Linked DNA regions of Streptomyces sp. SN-593. The protein of the gene in region 1 interacts with the protein of each later gene in a pairwise test. Links are inferred from orthologs where the notes say so. Each region holds a gene or a part of one and is shown on either strand. Other genes may lie near its edges. The genes, in order: rpe and eno.

Region 1 (3,180 bases):
CGCCACACCGACAGCGAACTCTCGGTCACCGTCGAGGACGACGTGCCCTGAGCCGCCCGGCGACGCATACGGAGACCGTCGGTCCGCCGGACCCGGGACCGCGGACCGGGACCGCGGACCCCGCACCTCCGGACCCGGCCGGCCCGGGGCGGCCCGGAGCGGGGCTCAGCCCCCGGCCAGGGACCCGTCGGGGTCGGCCCGGTCCAGGGCGGGCCGGGGCGCGGGCCCGGTGGAGTTCAGCAGGTGGTCCGCCGCGGCCGTGTCGGTGACCAGGCTCGTCACCAGCCCGGACCGCAGCACCGCGTTGATCGCCTCGGCCTTCCGCTTGCCGCCCGCGATCGCCAGCACCTCGGGAATGCGGCGCAACCGGTCCGCGTCGATGGTGATGCACCGCTCCCGCAGGTCCCGCCCCACCCGGCGCCCGCCGGCGTCGAACAGGTGGGAGGACATCTCCGCGGCCACCCCGAGGCTCGCGTAGTGCGCGCGCTCGGCGTCGGAGACCGCGTCGTACACCGTGGAGATCCCGGCCTCCCACGAGCCGATCGAGACGACCGCCACGGTGACCTTCTCGAAGTAGCTCATCGCGGCCGCGATCTGGCTCTGCGCGCGCAGCGCGGACGCGGTGGCGGAGTCGCCGAGCACCATCGGCGCGTACAGCGGGTGCGCCTCGCCACCGGAGACGGCCGCCGCGGTGCGGACCGCCTCCACGGAGCCGCGGTCGGTGCCGACGTCGTAGACCCCGGTGAGCTGCACGACGGTGCAGGGCGCGAGCCGGTCCAGCGCGTTGGCCATGGTGATGATGGAGCGGCCCCAGGCGAGGCCGAGCACGTCGCCGTCGCTGACCAGCTCGCCGAGCAGGTCCGCGGCGACCGCGCCGAGGTTCTCCGGGTCGGGCGCGTCGGCCTGGTCCGCGGGGGTCTCGACGACCACCGCGTGCCGCAGGCCGTAGTGGGCGCGCAGCGCGTCGGAGCGCTCGGCGTCGAGCTCCGCGGGCACTCTGATCTCGATCCGCACCAGGTCGCGTTCGAGCGCGGTCTCCAGCACCCGGGCCACCTTGAACCGGCTGACCCCGAACTCCTCGGCGATCTGGATCTTGGACTTGCCCTCCAGGTAGAAGCGACGTGCCATCGCCGCCGCCTGGACCATCTCGCCCGGGCCCATGCGCACCTGTGCGCGGCCTGTGGTCACGTCGCCTCTCCCCAGTCACCCATATGATCAGCTCCGCTGCCATCCTCCCAGACTCCGGCGGTTACGGACACGCAAGCGGCGGCCGGGCGCGGCCGATCCGCCGGCGCGCGGCGATCCGTCCCCGGCCGTTCGGCCGCCGGCCGGCCGCCGTTCCGCGGCCGTTCGCCGCGCGCGCCGCCCGGCCCGCCGTACCCGACCGCTGGTCAGCGCGCGGCGACGGCCTCGGCCTGTGCGCGCAGCGCGCGGATCGCGGCGGACGGGTCGTCCGTGCCGTAGACCGCGGAACCGGCCACGAAGACGTCGGCACCGGCCTCGGCGCAGCGTTCGACGGTCTCGGCCGAGACCCCGCCGTCGACCTGGAGCCACATCTCCAGGCCGTACTTGTCGATCAGCGCCCGGGTGCGGCGGATCTTGGGCAGCATGATGTCGAGGAACGCCTGCCCGCCGAACCCGGGCTCGACCGTCATCACCAGCAGCATGTCCAGCTCGGGCAGCAGGTCCTCGTAGGGCTCGATCGGGGTGGCGGGCTTGAGCGCCATGGAGGCGCGGGCGCCCTTCGCGCGGATCTCGCGGGCCAGCCGGACCGGCGCGGCGGCGGCCTCGACGTGGAAGGTGACGGAGCCCGCGCCGGCCTCGACGTACCCGGGCGCCCAGCGGTCGGGCTGGTCGATCATCAGGTGGCAGTCGAGCGGGATGTCCGTGGCACGGCCCAGCGCCTCGACCACCGGCATGCCGAGGGTCAGGTTCGGCACGAAGTGGTTGTCCATCACGTCGACATGGAGCCAGTCGGCACCCTTGGCCGCGTCGGCCGCGTCGGCGAGCCGGGCGAAGTCGGCGGACAGGATGCTGGGGTTGATCTGCGCGGTCATGGTTCCCAAGCAAACCAGATCCGGTGCGGTGGGGCGTGCGAGGGGCCGCCACCGCTGGGCGCCGATGGGCGCCGGGTGGCCGTCGCCGCGGTCCGCGGCGGGCGGTGCGGTGTCCCCGGCGGGCGGGGGCGGGACCCGGACGGGGGGTCGGCGTTCGGTGCGGCCCCGGCGGGCGGGCCCCGGCGCGGACCGGTACGGGAACGGGCGCGCGTCGGAAGCGGACCCGGCGCGGGTAGAACGCGGAACCGGCGCGGGTCGAAGGCGGAACCCGCGCGGATCGACTGCGGAACCCGCGCGGGTCGGACGCGGAGCCGGCGCGGAACCCGCGGCGAACCGCCCCGTTCTCTACCCGCGGTAACTCCGCGCTGGCGCTCCGGCGCCGGACGTCTTGACGGAGTATCAACACAAGCCGACACTTCGACGTGCCAACTTCCCACACCGTCGGCCAAATTGGCACACCCGACGGTGGGCGCCGGCCGCTCCGCGCCCCGTCGCGGTGCCCGTGCGCCCCTCCCCCCACGAAGGAGACGGCACGATGCGCCCCACCGCACCCGTACCCCCGCCCGCGTCCGCACCCCTTCCCGCGTCCGCGAGACCGGTGCCGCCGCCCGGGACCGCCCGGACGATGCGCCGGCCGCTGGCCGCGGCGCTCGCGGCGCTGCTGATGCTCTCCCTGCTGGTCCTGTTCGGCTCGACGCCCCGCGCGCACGCCCTGGACAACGGCCTGGCCCGCACGCCCCCGATGGGCTTCAACGACTGGAACGCGTTCGGCTGCGGCGTCAGCGAGCAGTTGATCGAGCAGACCGCCGACTACCTGGTCTCCTCGGGCCTGAAGGACGACGGCTACGGCTACGTCAACATCGACGACTGCTGGATGACGAAGTCGCGCGACGCCGCGGGCGACCTCGTGCCCGACCCGGCGAAGTTCCCCGACGGGATCAGCGGCACCGCCGCCTACGTCCACGCCAAGGGCCTCAAGCTCGGCATCTACGAGAGCGCCGGCACCGCCACCTGCGCCGGCTACCCCGGCAGCCTGGACCACGAGCAGCAGGACGCGGACAGCTTCGCGTCCTGGGGCGTGGACTACCTGAAGTACGACAACTGCAACAACCAGGGCGTGCCC
Region 2 (3,168 bases), 2.3 Mb from region 1 along the record:
GACTGGTCCATCAACACCGGCAACGGCTACTACGGCGGCCTGCAGTTCTCGCAGTCGAGCTGGGAGGGTGCGGGCGGCCTCCAGTACGCGCCGCGCGCCGACCTCGCCACCAAGGACCAGCAGATCGCGGTCGCCGAGAAGCTGCTCGCCATGCAGGGCCCGGGCGCGTGGTCCTGCGCGTCCGCCGGCGGCCTGACCGCCGGCGGCCCGTCCCCGGACATCAACCCGTCCGGCTCGGCCTCCTCGTCGTCCTCGTCCTCGTCGTCGAGCACGTCGTCCACCCCGGCGGCGACCACCCCGAAGTCGACGCCGACCACCACGCACACCGGCACCACGCACAGCAGCCGCAGCACCACCCGGCAGGCCGTGCCGACCAGCATCCCCAAGGGCGACGGCGAGTACACCGTGGTCAAGGGCGACAGCCTCGCCAAGATCGCGACCGCGCACCACGTGGCCGGCGGCTGGCGCAAGCTGTTCTCGCTCAACGACGACATCGTCAAGGACGCGAACCTGATCTACCCGGGCCAGCACCTGCACCTGAGCTGAACACCGGGCGACACCTCGGTGAAGGTCCCACCGCCCCGGCCGGGCGCGCGCAGCGCAAGCGCGCGCCCGGCCGGGGCGTTCCGGTGACGGCGCGGGCGCCGCTCGTCCCAGGGGCCGGGCCCAGGGCCGATCCGGGCGCCGAAGCCGGTTAGGCTCGTCCTGATAAAGACGAGAAGACATCTCAGAAGGAGACAACGTGCCGTCGATCGACGTCGTCGTAGCCCGGGAAATCCTCGACTCGCGAGGCAACCCCACCGTCGAGGTCGAGGTCGGCCTCGACGACGGCAGCACCGGCCGCGCCGCGGTCCCGTCCGGCGCCTCCACCGGCGCCTTCGAGGCCCTCGAACTGCGCGACGGCGAGAGCGACCGCTACCAGGGCAAGGGCGTGCGCAAGGCGGTCCTGTCCGTCAGCGACCAGATCGGCCCCGAGCTGGTCGGGTACGACGCGACCGAGCAGCGCCTCATCGACCAGGCGATGCTCGACCTGGACGCCACCCCGGACAAGTCCTCGCTGGGCGCCAACGCCATCCTCGGCGTCTCGCTGGCCGTCGCGCACGCCGCCTCCGAGGCGTCCGACCTGCCGCTCTTCCGCTACCTCGGCGGCCCGAACGCGCACGTGCTGCCGGTCCCGATGATGAACATCCTCAACGGCGGCTCGCACGCGGACTCCAACGTCGACATCCAGGAGTTCATGATCGCCCCGATCGGCGCCGAGTCCTTCTCGGAGGCCGTCCGCTGGGGTGCCGAGGTCTACCACACCCTCAAGGGCGTGCTGAAGTCCCGCGGCCTGTCCACCGGACTCGGCGACGAGGGCGGCTTCGCGCCGAACCTCGGCTCCAACCGCGAGGCGCTGGACCTCATCGTCGAGGCCATCAAGCAGGCCGGCTACGCGCCCGGCCAGGACGTCGCGCTGGCGCTCGACGTCGCGGCGTCCGAGTTCTACAAGGACGGCAAGTACCAGTTCGAGGGCGGCGAGAAGTCGGCCGCCGAGATGACCGAGTACTACGAGGACCTGGTCGCCTCCTACCCGCTGGTCTCCATCGAGGACCCGCTGTTCGAGGACGACTGGGACGGCTGGAAGGTGCTCACCGACCGGCTCGGCGCGAAGGTGCAGATCGTCGGCGACGACCTGTTCGTCACCAACCCCGAGCGCCTGCAGAAGGGCATCGACCACGACACGGCCAACGCGCTGCTGGTGAAGGTGAACCAGATCGGCTCGCTGACCGAGACGCTGGACGCGGTCGAGCTGGCCCAGCGCAACGGCTACAAGTGCATGATGTCGCACCGCTCCGGCGAGACCGAGGACGTCACCATCGCCGACCTCGCCGTCGCCACCAACTGCGGCCAGATCAAGACCGGCGCCCCGGCCCGCTCCGAGCGCGTGGCGAAGTACAACCAGCTGCTGCGCATCGAGGAGATCCTGGACGACGCCGCGGTCTACGCCGGCCGCAGCGCCTTCCCGCGCTTCAAGGGCTGACCGGCGGCGGGCGGCCGCCGGCACCGCGGGGGCTGACGCTCCGTCAGCCTGCGGACGTCCCCGCACCCGGTCACGTACCGTGGGGCGGGGACGTACGCATCTGACCGTCCGCAGGACGGCGAGGGGAGTCACGGCGTGGGGTCGGACCGCTTCTCTGACCGCTTCACCACCGCGGCCCGGCTGAAGGCCATCGGCCAGGAGGCGCAGGCCCGCGTCTACCGCGCCGCGGCCCGCCGCCCGGTGCGGCGCAACAAGCTCACCGGGCGCGCGGCGCTGCTGGCGCTGGTGCTGTGCGCGCTGGTGGTGGCCCTGGCCTACCCGACCAGGCAGTACATCGCCCAGCGCTCCGACATCGCCGACCAGCGCCGCGCCGCCGAGCAGGCGAAGCAGAAGGTCGAGCAACTGCGCGAGGAGAAGGCCCGCTGGCAGGACCCGGACTACGTCCGCACCCAGGCCCGCGCGCACCTGCACTTCGTGCTGCCCGGCGAGACCGGCTACTCGGTCGCGGGCGGCGCCCCGGCCGACTCCGACCCCGCCGCCGAGCGCCGCGCCACCGACGAGGCCGCCGCGCACCGGCCGTGGTACGACAACATGTGGGACGGCGTCGACCAGGCCGACGCGGCCGCCGCCCCCCGGCACTGACCCCGTACCGCCCGCACTTCCGCACCGTCCGCTCCACCCCGCCGCCCGGCCCGACTCCCGCACTCCGCGAAGCAGAACGGTTCATGGACACCACCCCGGAACACACCCCGCCCACCGAGGCCGACGTCGACGCCGTCCGCGCACAGCTCGGCCGCGAGCCGCGCGGGCTGCGCGCCGTCGCGCACCGCTGTCCCTGCGGCAACCCGGACGTCGTGGAGACGGCGCCCCGGCTGGAGGACGGCAGCCCCTTCCCGACGACGTACTACCTCACCTGCCCGCGCGCGGCCTCCGCGATCGGCACCCTGGAGGCGGACGGCGTGATGAAGCGGATGACCGCCCGGCTGGCCGAGGACGAGGAACTGGCCGCCGGCTACCGGGCCGCCCACGAGGACTACCTCGCGCGCCGCGACGCGATCGAGGTGCTGCCGAACTTCCCCAGCGCGGGCGGCATGCCCGACCGGGTCAAGTGCCTGCACGTACTCGCGGCGCACTCGCTGGCCGCC

Evidence for each region.
Region 2: the proteins of rpe (region 1) and eno interact in binary tests that used the Escherichia coli proteins (3 or more experiments, as listed by UniProt). The link is inferred for Streptomyces sp. SN-593 from one-to-one orthologs.

Annotation. Positions count from the first base shown.
Region 1 is NZ_AP018365.1:894,764-897,943, forward strand. Bases 225-3,092 are described here. They hold rpe (ribulose-phosphate 3-epimerase), read right to left. Parts: upstream 2,058-3,092; coding sequence 1,392-2,057; downstream 225-1,391. Other genes in these bases: RVR_RS03720 (sugar-binding transcriptional regulator), read right to left, coding at 225-1,161; RVR_RS03730 (glycoside hydrolase family 27 protein), read left to right, coding at 2,683-3,092. Outside these bases: RVR_RS03715 (barstar family protein), read left to right, coding at 1-51; more of RVR_RS03720, read right to left, coding at 166-224; more of RVR_RS03730, read left to right, coding at 3,093-3,180. UniProt on the Escherichia coli protein: Catalyzes the reversible epimerization of D-ribulose 5-phosphate to D-xylulose 5-phosphate.
Region 2 is NZ_AP018365.1:3,158,862-3,162,029, reverse strand. Bases 27-2,882 are described here. They hold eno (phosphopyruvate hydratase), read left to right. Parts: upstream 27-742; coding sequence 743-2,023; downstream 2,024-2,882. Other genes in these bases: RVR_RS12985 (DUF501 domain-containing protein), read left to right, coding at 2,749-2,882; RVR_RS12990 (FtsB family cell division protein), read left to right, coding at 2,159-2,665; RVR_RS13000 (LysM peptidoglycan-binding domain-containing protein), read left to right, coding at 27-546. Outside these bases: more of RVR_RS13000, read left to right, coding at 1-26; more of RVR_RS12985, read left to right, coding at 2,883-3,168. UniProt on the Escherichia coli protein: Catalyzes the reversible conversion of 2-phosphoglycerate (2-PG) into phosphoenolpyruvate (PEP). It is essential for the degradation of carbohydrates via glycolysis.